Regions from separate parts of the Halorhodospira sp. 9622 genome, predicted to be linked through region 1. Evidence: predicted binding sites of a transcription regulator. Region 1 holds the regulator's gene; the other holds the start of a gene.
What was found. The regulator sigma-54, encoded in region 1, starts transcription at its own class of promoters, with help from an activator protein. The targets are predictions, from matches to a motif close to TGGCANGNTNCNTGCTT.

Region 1 (7,517 bases):
GGTTAGGGCCTCGAGGGCGGCCTCGGCGTCCGCGCCCTCGGCCTCAATGGTGATCGTGGCCTGATGGCCGGCGGCGAGCATCATCAGTCCCATGATGCTCTTGCCGTTGACGCGCTTGTCCCCGTAGCGGACGTGGATCTCGCTCTCGTACTCGCTGGCGATGGTCACGAAACGGGCGGCGGCTCGGGCGTGGAGTCCGAGGCGGTTGGTGATGGTGGCTTGTTGCTCGATCATGACGGCGGGGCTCCTTCACCGACCGCGATGATGCCGGCTCGGCCGCCGGCAGCGGCGGATTCGGCCAGTTCGTCGAGGGATCGCCCGGGGTAGTTGAAGACGCGCAGGAGCATCGGCAGGTTCAGGCCGGTGACCACCCGGCAGTGGCGGTCGGTGCCGGCCGCCACGGCGACGTTGGAGGGGGTGGAGCCGTAGGCGTCGGAGAGGATGAGGACCCCGGCCCCCTGGTCGAGCCGGGTGATCAGGGCGCCGGCGCGTTCGAGTAGCTCGTTGCGCTCGTCCTCGTTGAAGACCTCCAGCGACTCGGTCTGCAGCGGGCAGATGCCGAGCGTGCGCGAGGCCGTGGCCAGGATCTCCGAGCCGATGTGTCGGTGGGCGACGATGAGCAGTCCGACCCTCATGACAGCTCCCGGTGGCGCAGGGTCACGTGGCTGCAGTCAGCCTGCAGTGCTGCGGCCAGCCGCTCGGCGAGGTAGACCGAACGGTGCTGCCCGCCGGTGCAGCCGATGGCCACGGTCAGGTAGCTGCGCCCTGACTGCTGATGGACCGGCAGCCAGTGGCGAATCATCGTGTCGATCTGGTCGAACAGGGTCTCGGTTTCGGGCTGCGCCTCCAGGAAGGCGCGGACGCTGTCATCGCGGCCGGTGTAGGCGCGCAGCCGAGGCTCCCAGTGTGGATTGGGCAGGCAGCGGGCGTCGAAGACGTAGTCGGCGTCCGTGGGGATGCCGTGCTTAAAGCCGAAGGACTGGACCAGCACCGACACGCCGCTGCGCTCGCCCGCGACCCGCTCGGAGATCAGCCCGCGCAGGTCGTGGACCGTGGTCCGCGAGGTGTCGATACTCCAGTCGGCCACCTCGCGCAGCGGTTCGAGCAGGGCGCGCTCGGCGCGCAGGGCGTCGGCCAGCGGCTGATCGCCCTCGGCGAGGGGGTGGCGCCGCCGGGTCTCGCTGTAGCGGCGCATGAGGATGGCGTCTTCGGCGTAGAGGAACAGCACCTCGGTGGCGATGCCCTGCTCGCGCAGCGCAGTCAGCGTCTCGGGCAGGCGCTGCAGGTCGCGGGGCGGGTTGCGGGCGTCCAGCCCCACCGCGAAGCGCTCGCCGGTGGGTGCGTCGCGATTCTGCGCGTAGCGGGCCAGCTCGCCGATCAGGCTCACTGGCAGGTTATCGATGCAGTAGTAACCGGCGTCTTCCAGGGTGTGCAGGGCGACGCTCTTGCCCGAGCCCGACAGGCCGCTGACCACGATCAGGCGCAGTTCGCTCATGCCGGCACCCCGTGGTTCCGGCCGCTGCGCTGGTGTGTTGCGACCTCCGCGACGAGGCGGCCGGCGGCGGCCTCGATCAGCGGCGCCAGCGGCCGGCGTTCGCTGTCGGTCAGGGTCACCCGGGGTAGGGCCAGGCCGAGCAGTTCGCGGTGATCGCGCCGGCCGTGCAGGGCGGCCTCGGCTTCGGTGGGGCCGGGAGCGCGCTGGAGCTGGATGCACAGAGCCACGGCGGTCTCGCTGCGCAGCGCCGCGGGGCCGTAGAGTTCGGTGATGTCCACCAGGCCGAGGTCGCGCAGGTAGAGCAGCCCCCGCCCCTGCTGCGGACCGGCGCCGAGCAGGCGGTCACCGTCGCGGCGCAGCTGTACGGCGTCGTCGGCCACCAGGGCGTGACCACGGTCGAGCAGCGCCAGGGCGGCGTCGCTCTTGCCCACGCCGCTGGGGCCCTCCAGCAGGATCCCGCGGCCGTGGACCGCCATCAGCAGGCCGGGGATGACCGGCCGGTTCCCGGCCGCGTTCACGATGGGTCGGCGTGCGACTGCCATTCGCGCAGGGCCATCTGCAGCTCGTCCCCGTCCGAGGAGCGGCGCAGCCGCTCGCACAGGCTGCTGTCGCTGAACATCTCGGCAAGGCTGGCGAGGATCTGCAGGTGCTCGTCGGTGAAGTGCTCGGGTACGACGAGGGCGAAGAGCAGGTCCACCGGTGCCTTGTCGAAGGCGTCGAAATCGATGCCCCGGTCCAGGCGGATGAGGGCCCCGATGGCGCGGTCGATCCCGTCGATGCGGGCGTGGGGCACGGCGACGCCGTGCCCCAGGCCCGTGCTGCCCAGTCGCTCACGGGCCAGCAACCGGTTGCTGATCTCCCGGGCGTCGAGGCCGTCGCCGCTGGCCCCGATCAGCTCGCCTATGCGCAGGAGCACCTGCTCCTTGTCCTCGATGCCGCTCTCGCAGCGAACACGTTCCGGCGTGATGAGTTGCTCGATGTCCATGGAGTGTCCGATCGGCTGGCCCGCTGAACCGCGTCCCGCCGCCTTAAAAGTTGGCCTTGAGGGACGCGCCCTGCCGTCGCTGATCGACGGCCTTCTCTTTGTGTTTCAGGACCTGACGGTCAAGCTTGTCCACGAGCACGTCAATGGCTGCATAGAGATCCTCCTCGATGGCATCGGCAAAAACGCGCCCGCCGCCACCCCCGATGTGGATGACCGACTCGGCCTTCTGCTGCTTCTTCTCCACCGTGAGGATCACCTCGGTATCGATGACGTGGTCGAAGTGGCGCTGGATGCGTTGCATCTTCTCGTTCACATGCGCCCGGAGGGCCGGGGTGATCTCGACATGATGCCCACTGAGCTTGATCTGCATACCGCCTCCTGAACCCCTTTGCCGCCGGCGGAGCCGGGGGCCTCAGCGCCCCCGGGCCTCCCTGCGCTCCGCCGACGATGCGATGGACAGGGACTCCCGGTACTTGGCGACCGTCCGACGCGCCACCTGGATCCCCTCCTCATGAAGGATACGCGCAATCGCGCTGTCACTCAGCGGTTTTGCCCGATCCTCCTCGGCGATCAGCCGGCGGATCCGCGCCCGGATCGCCGTCGCCGAAGCCTCTCCGCCGTCGCTGGTCTGCACGTGGCTCGAGAAAAAGTACTTGAACTCGAAGGTGCCCCGCGGGGTGTGCATGTACTTGTTGGTGGTGATGCGGGAGATGGTGGACTCGTGCATCTCCACCGCCTCGGCGATCTCGCGCAGAACCAGTGGTTGCATCGCCTCCTCGCCGTGGTCGAGGAACCCCTGTTGCCGCTCTACGATGGCGCTGGCCACTTTCAGCAAGGTCTCGTTCCTGCTGCGCAGGCTCTTGATCAGCCAGCGCGCCTCTTGGAGATGGTTGCGCAGGCAGTGGTTGTCCGCGCTGCGGTCCGCTCTGCGGATCAGGCTGGCGTAATACGCGTTGACGCGCAAGCGGGGGGCGGTCTCGCCGTTGAGTTCCACCTGCCAGACGCCGTCGCGGCGCACGACGAGGACATCGGGGATGATGTAGTCCGGGGTTGTGTCGCTGATCTGCGAGCCCGGGCGTGGATCGAGGCTCTGGATCAGACCGAGGATGCCGCCGAGGGCATCTTCGCCGACCCCCAGGGCGCGGCCCAGGTCGTCATGGCGGCGTTCGGCGATGAGCTCCAGGTGGTGGAGGAGGGCGTGCTGCGCCTCCGCACGCCAGGGCGTGTCCTCGGGAAGCTGCTCGAGCTGGACGCACAGCGCTTCCTGAGGGTCGCGGGCGGCAACGCCGGTCGGGTCGAGCCGCTGGACACGCTGCAGGACCGCCTCTAGCTCCTCGGCGCTGACTTGCTCGTCGGCCGGACAGCCGGCCAGCAGATCCTCGGTGCTCTGGGTCAGGTAGCCGTCGTCGCCGACGGCGTCGACGATGACCTCGGCGATGGAGCGCTCCCGGGCGGAGAAGGCCTCGAGCTCGATCTGCGCGTGCAGGTGCTGCTGGAGGCTGTCGGAGGCGGCCGGCCGGTTGTCGAGGGTGTCGCGCTGCGCACCCTCGTCGCCGGGGGCGCTCAGTGCCGTGCTGCCGTCGTAGATGTCGTCCCAGGAGGTGTCCAGGGGCAGGTCTTCGGGGATGTCCTCGCCGGCGGGTTCGCTGGCCGGTGCCTCGTCCTCGTGGGGTTCCGTTTCCTGCTGCTCCTGCTCCTGCCCGGGCTCGGCCTCCTCATCGAGCTCGAGCATGAAGTTCGACTCCAGGGCCTGCTGGATCTCGGTGCGCAGCTCCAGGCTGGAGAGCTGCAGCAGCCGGATGGCCTGCTGCAGCTGCGGGGTCATGGTCAGCTGCTGACCGATGCGTAGCTGAAGCGACTGCTTCATGGCCGTGTCCGTTGTGCTTGAAGCATCCGTAGTCCGTCACTCACAGGCGGAAGTCCTCGCCCAGGTACACCTCGCGTACCCGCGGGTTGGCCAGCACGCTCTCGGCGTCCCCGGCGGCCAGCACCTCGCCGTCACTGAGGATGTAGGCGCGTTGCACGATGCCCAGCGTCTCGCGCACGTTATGGTCGGTGATCAGCACGCCGATACCCCGTTGCGCCAGCTGGCGGACGATCCGCTGGATCTCGCCCACCGAGATGGGGTCGACCCCGGCGAATGGCTCATCAAGCAGTATGAACCGCGGATTCGCCGCGAGGGCGCGGGCGATCTCCACGCGCCGGCGCTCGCCCCCGGACAGGGCGATCCCCGGGGAGTCGCGCACGTGGGTCACGCCGAACTCCTCGAGCAGGCGATCCAGCTCCTGCTCGCGCTCAGTGCCGTCCAGGTCGTCGCGCAGCTGCAGGATGGCCCGTACGTTATCCGCAACGCTCAGTTTACGAAAGACCGAGGGTTCCTGGGGGAGGTAGCCGATGCCCAATCGGGCCCGGGCGTGAATGGGCAACCGAGTGAGGTCGTCGCCTTCCAGGGTGATTCGCCCCTCGTCGGCCTGCACCAGGCCGACGACCATGTAAAAGCACGTGGTCTTGCCGGCCCCGTTGGGGCCGAGCAGGCCGACGATCTCACCGTCGGCGACCTCCAGCCCCGCGCCGTTGACCACGGTGCGGCCGCGATAGCGCTTGCTCAGCCCCTCCGCGCGCAGCGTCACCAACGGGTCATTCCTCCTCGCGCCGTGCCGGATACAGGATGGTCCGCGCCCGCTGCCCCTCGGCGCCGCGGGCCTTCATGACCTGCCCCTCCAGGTCGACGTCGATGGTCTCGGCGGTGACTTGATCATCCCCCTGCCAGAGATGTGCATCGCCCTGGAAATGGGCACGTTCGGGACCGCGGGAGTAGTACTCCATGCGTTTCGCCTCGGCATGCACGGGGCGAGGCTGGTTCTCGGGGTGGTCGCGGTAGGTGGCCGGCGTGCCGTCGACGTAGACGTGGCTCAGGTCGCCGTCCTCGTCGGTGTAGACCTCCATGCGATCCCCGGTGATGCGCATCTCGCCCCGCGTGAGCACGGCGTCGCCCTCGTAGACGCTGACTCCGGCGACCGCGTCGACATCCACCCGGTCGGCCTCCAGTTCGATCGGTGCCTCGTCGCGCTGGCCCACGGCCGTTGCCGGCAGGGCAGCGGCGAGCAGGGTCGCGGCGACGAGCAGTCCCACGCGGATACGGCTGGCGGCGTCAGTACGCTCCATACGACCCCCGGACGTCGGCGTGCAGGCGCAGGCGATCCGCGCGGTAATCCAGGGTCATCCCGGTTCCGCGCAGGGTGCCGGCCGGCTCGCGAGCGGTGACCGCCTCGACGGTGCGCGCCTCGCCGGCGCGCAGGTCCACCAGCAGGTTGTGGGTGTTGATATCCAGCGGCGGACGCGCCTGCTGGGCCGGACGACGGATGTCCACCTCTTCGAACAGGCGGACTTCCCCGCCCTCGCGTTCGGCGATGCCGAAGGGGGCGCGGGCCTCCCAGAGGACGCCGTCGCGAGAGCGCATGCGCAGGTCGGGGTCGATGATCTCGAGCTCGCCGCGGCCGGGGAAGTGCTCGCCGGTGCGCCCGGAAAGGGCCGCACGGCGCTGCCCCTGCTCGTCGAAATCAACCATGGTAAACCCCTCGAGGAAGAAGTCCGGGCGCTCTTCGGGAGGGGCAGCGGTCTCCGGGGCCGGCGGCGCCGGGTCGCGGGTAAGCAGCAGACCGAGGAGGACGGTCAGGGCGAGGGCTGCTAGGGGGTAGAGGGAGCCGCGGCGCATGGCTCAGCCTTCCGCCCGGCGCAGCATCGGTTCAAGGTGGCCCTGGGCGTGCAGGATCAGCTCGGCCACCTCGCGCACGGCGCCGCGCCCCCCGGGGCGTGCAGTGACCCAGTCGGCCTGGGCGTGCAGCTGGGGGTGGCCGTCGGCCACGGCGACCCCGAAACCGGCCCGGCGGATCGCCGGCAGGTCGATCAGGTCGTCACCGGTGTAGGCGCACGCCTCCGGGGCGAGCCCGAGGCGCTCGGCCACCTCGGTCAGGGCGTCGCCCTTGTCCGAGCGGCCACGCAGGACGTGGCGGACCCCGAGCTCCTCGGCCCGGCGCATGACCGAGTGCCCCCCGCGGGCGGTGATCCAGCCCACCTCGATACCGGCGTCCTGGAGCATGCGCAGCCCCTTCCCGTCGTGGATGTGGAACGCCTGCAGCGGCTCACCGCTGCCGCCGACGAAGACGGTCCCGTCGGTAAGGACGCCATCGACGTCGAACAGGGCGAGGCGCACCGGCTCGGCCCGGCGCAGGACGTCCGGCGTGGGTGCGTCGCAGTAGGGGCGGGGCGGGGTGGTGCTCATACGACTCCGGCGCGCAGCAGGTCGTGCATGTTCAGGGCGCCCACCAGCCGGTCCTCGGCGTCGGTGACCAGCAGGGCATTGATGCGGTGGCGCTCCATGCGCTCGGCGGCCTCGGCGGCGAGCAGATCCGGTGACGCGGTCTGCGGGCTCAGGCTCATCACCGCCTCGATGGGGGTCTGGTGGATGTCGGCCCCGCGGTCCAGGGTCCGGCGCAGGTCGCCGTCGGTGAAGATGCCCAGCACCCGCTGCTCCTCGTCGACGATGGCGGTCATGCCCAACCCCTTGCGGCTGATCTCCAGCAGGGCGTCACGGAGAGCAGTTCCGGGGGCGACGCGGGGGATGCGCTCGCCGGTCTGCATGATGTCCTCGATATGGAGCAGCAGCCGGCGTCCGAGTTTGCCGCCGGGGTGCGAACGGGCAAAGTCCTCGGCGGTGAAGCCGCGCGCATCGAGCAGTGCGACGGCGAGGGCGTCGCCCATGGCCAGGGTGGCCGTCGTGCTTGCCGTGGGCGCCAGCCCGAGAGGGCAGGCCTCCTGTTCGACGCCGACGTTCAGGTGGACCGAGGCAGCCCGGGCCAGGGTCGACTCCGGACGTCCGGTGAGGGCGATCAGCGGCACCCCGAGGCGCTTGATCAGCGGCAGGATGGCGGTGAGCTCGTCGGTCTCGCCGGAGTTCGACAGCGCGATGACCACATCGTCGGGGGTGACCATGCCCAGGTCGCCGTGGCTGGCCTCGCCGGGGTGGACAAAGAACGC
Region 2 (7,517 bases), on a different contig from region 1:
CCCCGGTCATGGCCACATACAGTTGACGATCCATACGCCTCTACCCGTTCTGCCCCGCTGCGGCGGGAGGGGACACCCCGTTAGCGGATGTTGAGGATCTCCTGAGTCACCTGATCTTGGGTGCTGACCATCTGCGCATTGGCGGAGAAGTTGCGCTGCGCGGTGATCATGTTCACCAGCTGATCCGAGACCTCCACGTTGGACTGCTCCAGGGCGCCGTTCTCGATGCGGCCGAACTGGCCCTGACCGGCCACGCCGATCAGCGGATCCCCGGCATCGCGGGTCGCCTGCCAGGAGGTCTCGCCCACGGACTGCAGGTTCTCCTCCGACGGGAAGCTGGTCAGCGCCACCTGACCGACGGCCTGGGCCTCGCCGTTGCTGTAGCGGGCCAGGATGGTGCCATCGCCCTCGACGTTGATGTTCTCGAACTCGCCGGCGGTGTAGCCGTCCTGGGAGACGTTGGTGACGTTGAACGGCCGGGCGAACTGGGTCATCTCGCCGAAGTCGATGTCGATGTCCAGGTCGTCCACCTCGGCGAGCAGCGGGATATCCTCGAGGCTGGCGATCCGGCCTTCACCATCGTCCTCGGAATCGACCAGCGAACCGGAGGTGTCGAAGGTGAGAGTGTGCGGGCCGAAGAAATCCTCACCCTCGGCACCCACCGCGTCGTAGTCCACCCCGTCGATCTGGGTGTAGACATCCCACTCGTTGTTGCCGACCTTGCGGAAGTAGAAGGTCGCATCCCGGGCCGAGCCCTGGGAGTCATAAAGCGTGGTCGTCGTCGACTCGGTGAAGGTCTCGCTGTCGTCCGGATCGAAGGCCACGCCGTCGTCGATCACCTCGGCATCGGCGCTGAGGTTGGCGGCGATCTCGACGTTCTCGCTGGCACGCGCCGGGATCCCGTCGGTGGGCAGCTGGAGTTGGTCGCGACCGTCGCCGATGCGGCTGCCGTCCTCATCGGTCTGGAAGCCGGTCAGGCGCTTGCCGGTGTTGTTGACGATGTAGCCGTCGCGATCCACCTCGAACTGGCCCGCCCGGGTGTAGCTCACCTCGCCATCGTCCTCCATGCGGAAGAAGCCACGCCCCTCAATGCCCAGATCCAGGCTGCGCTCGGTGAAGTCGAAAGAGCCCTGGCTGAACATCTGGCCGACGTTGGCCAGCCGCGAACCCTGGCCGATGGCCAGCTGCGGGATGCCCATCGGCCCCATGGCGAAGAGATCGTTGAACTCCGCCCGCGACTCCTTGAAGCCCGTAGTGCCGGCATTGGCGAGGTTGTTGCTGGTGGTCTCCAGATCCTTGGAGGCGGAGTTGATCCCGGTTAGCGAGATGTTGAATGACATGGCTGATCTCCTCGATCCCCGCTGCTCTTGTTCGTCTTATCGGATGCGCTTGACGTCGGATAGCGACATCTCACCGAGCCCGGCCACGCTGAGCTCAGGCGGCCGGCCGTCCATCCCCACCGAGACACTGGTCACCGGCGCACCCACCAGGGTGGGCACCGGCTCGCGCTCATCACCGTCCTCGATGTAGGCGTTAACCTGGTACGTGCCCTGGGGCATGCGCTGGCCGTCATTGTCGGTACCGTCCCACGCGAAGGGGTGTTCGCCCTCTTCCATCTCACCAAGCTGCTCGCGATGGACCCGCTCCCCGGCCTCGTTCTCGATCTCGACGGTCAGGTTGGGCGCCGAGCGCTCGAGCTGGAGCAGCGCCTCCATCTCCCCATCCTCGGGCAGATAGGCCTCGCGGCTCTCGGTGACCACCTCACGGCCGACCAGCTGCGAGGCGCGCAGCGACTGGTCCGAGCGCATGTGCTCGAAGAACTCACTGAAGTCCGACTGCAGCTGCTCGATCCCCGAGGCCGTGGTGAACTGGGCGATCTGCCCCATCATCTGCTCGGTGTCCTGCGGGTCGGTCGGATCCTGGTTCTCGAGCTGAACCATCATGAGCTCCAGGAAGTCCTCGTGCCCGATGCTCTGCGGATCGCCGTCGTCCTTCTCCTCAGGGATGCTGCGCAGGTCCTCAGGCAGCGCCTCATAGCCGGACTTGGCGCCGGAACTGGCCGCGCCGGCGCCGGTATCGCCCGCTGCGCCGCCACCGGGCGCGGGCTTGTCCGCTGCCTTCTGGGCCGCCTGCACGCCCTCATCGAGGCCTTCGGCCGGCCCGCCGCCGGGCTTTCCGCCGCCACCGTCACCGGTACTCGGCGGCTTGGGCGCCTTCTGGCCGCCGCCGGCGGCCCCGCCCATCAGTTGGCTCGGATCGAGCATGGTCGCTCCTCCCGGATTTAGCGGCCGAGGCGCAGGGTCTCGAGCATGAGATCCCGCGAGGTGTTCATGACTTCGACGTTGTTCTGGAACGACCGCGAGGCGGAGATCATGTTGGTCATCTCCTCGACGGAGTTCACGTTGGAGCGGTAGACGTAGCCGTCGTCATCCGCCTGCGGATGGTGCGGCTTGTACAGCGGCTCAATCTCGGCGTCGCTCTCCACCACCCCCGGCATGAAGACCGGCACGCTGGGCGACGGGCTGGCCCAGGGGTCGCCGGCCGCCGGCACACCGGCGGGCTCGCCGCCAAAGAACTGACGCTGGAAGCTCACCGGGCTGACCCGATCCACCGGCCCGCCGGATTCGGCCCAGCCGGGGGTTTGCGCCGGCTGCGGCCCGCCACCCTGCGGATAGCCGCCCTGGGCCTGGTGGAGCGCCGCGGCGAAAACCGGCTGCCGGGCGCGGTACGCCTCCTCGGGGCTGGAGGCGACCGTCTCGGCATTGGCCAGGTTGCTGGCCACGGTGTTGAGGCGCAGCTGCTGGGCGTTCATCCCGGTGCCGGCGACGTCGATGGCGTGCATCAAGGACATGTTCGCTTACTCCCCTCGGATGGCGCCGGTGAGCTTCTGGATCCGGCCGTTGAGGAAGTCCACGGCGGCCTGGTAGTTCACGGCGTTCTCGGCGAACTTGGCCTGCTCGACGTGCATCTCGACGGTGTTGCCGTCGAGCGAGGCGGCGTGGGGCTCCCGGTATAAAGATTTCGGATCGCCTGCCGCCATGGTGGATGAAGGCGGCGGTTGCACGTGCTGCGCATGCGTCGCCTGCAACGGCTGCGGCTGCGGTTCGCTGGCCTGGCGCATGGCCTCGCGGAAATCCATATCACGCGCCTTGTAGCCGGGCGTGTCCGCGTTGGCGATGTTCGAGGCGAGCAGCTCGTGCCGCTCGCCGCGCAGGCGCATGGCCTGCTCGGGTACCGAGAAGGCCTGATCGAAGCCGATCCGCATGGCGGGCTCCCGTAGTGTTCGTTCACGGGACTTTATGCAGATCGCGTGCCAGGCACGCGGGGTTGGCGGATCAACGACTAAGCCGGAAGAAGGCGGCAACGGGCGGCAAGCGCTTGCCGCCCGGCGGCAGGGTCTGTCCGTCAGCCGCGGCGCCGGTAGACCACACCGCCATCGAGGCGGACCAGCTCGAACTCGTCGGAATGCCGGGCGAGGGACTCCGACGCCCCGACGATCAGGTACCCGCCCGGGCGGGTCACCTCGGCGATGCGCTGGACGATATCCCGCCGCGAGTCCCAGCCGAAGTAGATGAGCACGTTGCGGCAGTAAACGATGTCGAATCGACCCAGACCGGCGTAGCTCTCCAGCAGGTTGTGGACGCGGAAGCTGGTCCGCCGGCGCACGGCGGGCTTGACCTCCCAGGTGTTCTCGCCGACGGCATCGAAGAACCGCTGCTGGCGTTCCGGCGCCAGCCCGCGGCGCGCCACGTTGGCGGTATAACGCCCCCGCCGCGCCTCCTCGACCATCGCGGTGGAGATGTCGGTCCCGAGGATCTCGGCCTCCATACGCCCGCCGCTGTCGTTGTACTCGTCGACGGTCATGCTGATCGAGTACGCCTCCTGCCCGGAGGAGCAGGCCGCGGACCAGATGCGCACCGGCCAGACGCGGCGGCGCTCCATCTCGGGGAGCAGGTGCCGACGCAGGACGTCGAAGGGGAAGCGGTCGCGGAACCACTGGGTCTCGTTGGTGGTCATCGCCTCGATAACCCGCCCCTTGAGATCGGCGGTGGGGCGCTGCTCGAGCCGCTGGACAAGGGTGGCCAGATCCGGGATGCGCTCGGCCTCGAGCAGCGGCCCGAGCCGGCTGGCCACCAGGTACTGCTTGCTCGGCCCAAGGACGATCCCGCAGGCGCGCTCCAGGAACCGTGCGAACGCCTGGTACTCCTCTTCACCCACGGAAAGCGCGGCCAAACCGTCCTCCTTGCATGCTCATCCCCCTCGCTCGGCCAGCCGGGCGCCGACCCGCTCGGCCAACTCCCGGGAGTGGAACTTGGCCAGGAACTCGTCGGCCCCCACGCGACGCACCATCTCGGTGTTGAAGACACCGCTGAGCGAGGAGTGGAGCAGGACGTGGACCCCGGCAAGCCCCGGATCCTGCCGGATCGATCGGGTCAGGGTGTAGCCGTCGAGCACCGGCATCTCGATGTCCGAGACCACCATCAGCAGATCGTCGAGCCCGGAGGGATCCTGATCCTTCCAGGTGCGCAGCTGCTCCAGCGCCTCGCGGCCGTTGTTCTTGGTGACCACGCGCACACCGATCTCCTCGAGCGTGCGCTTGATCTGCCCCCGGGCGACCGCCGAGTCGTCCACCACCAGGACCTTGTAAGCCTCGGAGCCCTCGGCGTGATCCACGCCACCGCCCTCGGTGACCTCCGGATCGGCGCCGCCGGCACGCTGAACCTCGGCGAGGACCTTCTCGACGTCGACGATCTGGATCATCTGCCCGTCGTAGCGCGCCACGGCGGTCAGGTAGCTGCCGGCGCTGCCCCCGCTCGGCGGCGGCAGCACGTCCTGCCAGTTGATGTTGACGATCCGGTCCACCCCGCCGACCAGGAACCCCTGGACCTGACGGTTGTACTCGGTGACGATGATGTAGTTGCCTTCTTCCTTGGTGATGGCGCCGTTGCCGGTGGCGTAGCTCAGATCGAGCACCGAGAGGGTGTGGCCGCGGACGTAGGCGATGCCGAGGGAGGCCGGATGGGCATGCGGCACGTAACTGAGCTCCGGGGCCGGTATGACCTCGCGGACCTTGAACACGTTGATCCCGTAGCGCTGCCGCCCCTCGAAACGGAACAGCAGCAGCTCCATGCGGTTATGGCCAGCCAGCTGGGTCCGCTGGTCGACGGAGCTCATGATTCCGGCCATCGCTGACGGCTCCCTTATCGGCGTACGTCCCGGGGGCTGGCCCCCGCCCGTTGGCGTCATGTTAATCCGGTAGCCGGATCAGGGAAAGCGGCCGACGCCGCGGCACACCCTTTGCATATTTCTCCGGAGGATCACCAACCGAATGGAGGTTGCGCGCGGACCGATGAGCAGACCCGCCGGCGCCACCCCCGCCCGCAGGGTCGGGCGCAGTGCGCGACCGTCGCCCGCCTGGCGCCTGGCCGTCGTATTGTTGGCGCTGACGGTCCTGGCCCCGGCGGCGGCGCAGGCCAGCACCCAGTCGCCGGAGGCCATCCGTGAGACGGCGGAGGTGTTCCTGCGCGAGGCGCTGGCCGGCGAGTACGACGAGGTGGAGGTCGAGGCCCGCGGGGTGGACGGCCGGTTGAAACTGCGTGCGTGTGACGGCGAGCTGGAGGGGTTCATCCCCCGCGGGCGCAGCCCCCACCAAGCCGGTACCGTGGGGGTGCGCTGCAGCGGAGAGGCACCCTGGACCGTTTACGTGCGCATGGAAACCACCTTGAAGACGGAGATGGTGGTGGCCGCACGCAGCTTGCGCCGCGGACAGCGGCTCGCGGCGGCGGATCTGCGCACCGCTACGCGGGATGCGCGCCGGGTCCGCGGCGAGTTCTACCGCGACGCCGGCGATCTGGTCGGCCAGGAGGTACGCCGGAGCCTGCGCGAGGGGGTGGCCGTGACCGGCAACCACGTGCAGCCCCCGACGCTGGTCGAGCGCAACGACCGGGTCACCATCGCCGCCGGCCGGGGCGATGCCATCCAGATCAGCAGCCGTGGCCGCGCCCTGGAGCACGGCCAGAAAGGCGACCGGATCCGGGTGGAGAACCTGGACTCCGGACGGGAGATCCAGGCACGGGTCGTCGGCGAGGGCCAGGTCCGGGTCGGCGATTAGGCCGCAGGCGGCGGGAGTTGCCGTCAGTGGCAACCTGGGTCACAGTAACCGGAACCAGGACTCAAGTTCCTGCCCGGGCCGCCGATAGATACGGATAGCACGGGTCCATGCAGGCCAGGGAGCGGCGCTGCAGCCCGCATAGGAAAGGTTTTGAGGAGAGCCCGATGTCCAATCCGATCGAAGGAGGGGGTCCGCGCCCCGTCGGACCCGCGACCGCCCAGCCGGGCAAGGGCCCGAAGAGCGGCGGCGCCGACGAGGCGTCGAACGCCCCGCCCCGGGGCGCAGGCGGCGCCGACGAGGCCGAGACCTCGGAACGACTGCAGACGGTCCGCGAACGCATCGACCAAACCCCGGAAGTCGACCGGGATCGGGTCGAAGCCATCAAGGAGCGGATCGCCAACGGCGACTACCCGGTGGACGCCGAGAAAGTCGCCAAGAAGTTCGCTGAGCTTGAGGCGCTGGTCGAGTCGTGATGACGCCGGCGGAGCACGGCCGCTCTGACCGCTTTCCGCGCCAGACGCTGGACGCGGAGCTGGCGCAGCGCCTGGCCGTGCGCGTCGAGCGCTGCCAGGCGCGCGCCGGGGAACTCGCCGCCACCCTCGAGGCCGAGGCCCGGCAACTGATCGACCGGGACCTGAACGGCTTCGACGAGCTCCTGCGCCGCAAGGGCGCCCAGGTCGAGGCCCTGGAAGAGGCCGAGCAGCAGCTGCGGCGGGTTCTCACCGAAGCCGGCTATCCGCCGGGGACCGCTGGCGTGCGGGCGGTGTTGCGTACTGCACCGGAGTCGCTGCGCTCCGCCTGGGGCGAGCTGGAGCAGTTGCTGCGCACCATCCAGGCCCGCAACGAGGCCAACGGCCGCCTCATCCACCGCAACCTCGACCATACCCGGCGCCTGCTCGACCTGGCCACCGGCGCCCACGAGCGGGCCGATGAACTCACCTACGGCACCCACGGCGGCTACACCGCCAGCGACCGCTCCCGGCGCATCACGCGCGCCTGACAATACCCGCTCCGGCAACCTCCGAACCGGGCCGCGGCCCGCGTGCTATCTTCAGGGGATGGAACGACGGAGGCAGCCATGACCGAGATCGACCCTGCCACGGCCAGCCACGAAGCGATCCGCTCCCACCACGCCGAGCACGCTGCCGAGCAGCGTCGCCAGGAGGCCCTGCGCCCGGAACGGGACGGGGAGACAACGGGGACGGAACGGATCCGGGAGGAGCGCACCGAGGCGGCCGGCAACCGGGATGCGGAGTCGGTGCGCGCCAGCGACCCGGTGGCGGTCAACGCCTCGGGGCCGGATTCGGCCACCGGCGAGGTGCCACGAGATCGGGAGGAAGCCCGCGCCCTGGCCGAGGAGACCCGGGAACGGATCCTGGACAATCCGGAGCGGGCGGCGGAGTCC

Region 2: flgA (flagellar basal body P-ring formation chaperone FlgA) is a predicted target of sigma-54. The motif match lies at 5,288-5,304, and genes of this name have one in related genera.

What each region holds. Positions count from the first base shown of each region.
Region 1 is NZ_JAJNRE010000012.1:66,506-74,022, forward strand. Features, by position in the region: gene LRG07_RS08470 (HPr family phosphocarrier protein) at 1-234, opposite strand, end outside; gene LRG07_RS08475 (PTS sugar transporter subunit IIA) at 231-635, opposite strand; gene rapZ (RNase adapter RapZ) at 632-1,495, opposite strand; gene LRG07_RS08485 (HPr kinase/phosphorylase) at 1,492-2,037, opposite strand; gene LRG07_RS08490 (PTS sugar transporter subunit IIA) at 2,010-2,480, opposite strand; gene hpf (ribosome hibernation-promoting factor, HPF/YfiA family) at 2,524-2,850, opposite strand; gene LRG07_RS08500 (RNA polymerase factor sigma-54) at 2,893-4,347, opposite strand; gene lptB (LPS export ABC transporter ATP-binding protein) at 4,388-5,113, opposite strand; gene lptA (lipopolysaccharide transport periplasmic protein LptA) at 5,118-5,645, opposite strand; gene lptC (LPS export ABC transporter periplasmic protein LptC) at 5,632-6,195, opposite strand; gene LRG07_RS08520 (HAD family hydrolase) at 6,199-6,762, opposite strand; gene LRG07_RS08525 (KpsF/GutQ family sugar-phosphate isomerase) at 6,759-7,517, opposite strand, start outside.
Region 2 is NZ_JAJNRE010000015.1:26,433-33,949, forward strand. Features, by position in the region: gene flgF (flagellar basal-body rod protein FlgF) at 1-34, opposite strand, end outside; gene flgE (flagellar hook protein FlgE) at 81-1,340, opposite strand; gene LRG07_RS09440 (flagellar hook assembly protein FlgD) at 1,377-2,264, opposite strand; gene flgC (flagellar basal body rod protein FlgC) at 2,282-2,851, opposite strand; gene flgB (flagellar basal body rod protein FlgB) at 2,858-3,265, opposite strand; gene LRG07_RS09455 (protein-glutamate O-methyltransferase CheR) at 3,406-4,233, opposite strand; gene LRG07_RS09460 (chemotaxis protein CheV) at 4,252-5,187, opposite strand; gene flgA (flagellar basal body P-ring formation chaperone FlgA) at 5,351-6,112, shown strand; gene flgM (flagellar biosynthesis anti-sigma factor FlgM) at 6,277-6,585, shown strand; gene LRG07_RS09475 (flagella synthesis protein FlgN) at 6,585-7,112, shown strand; gene LRG07_RS09480 (hypothetical protein) at 7,191-7,517, shown strand, end outside.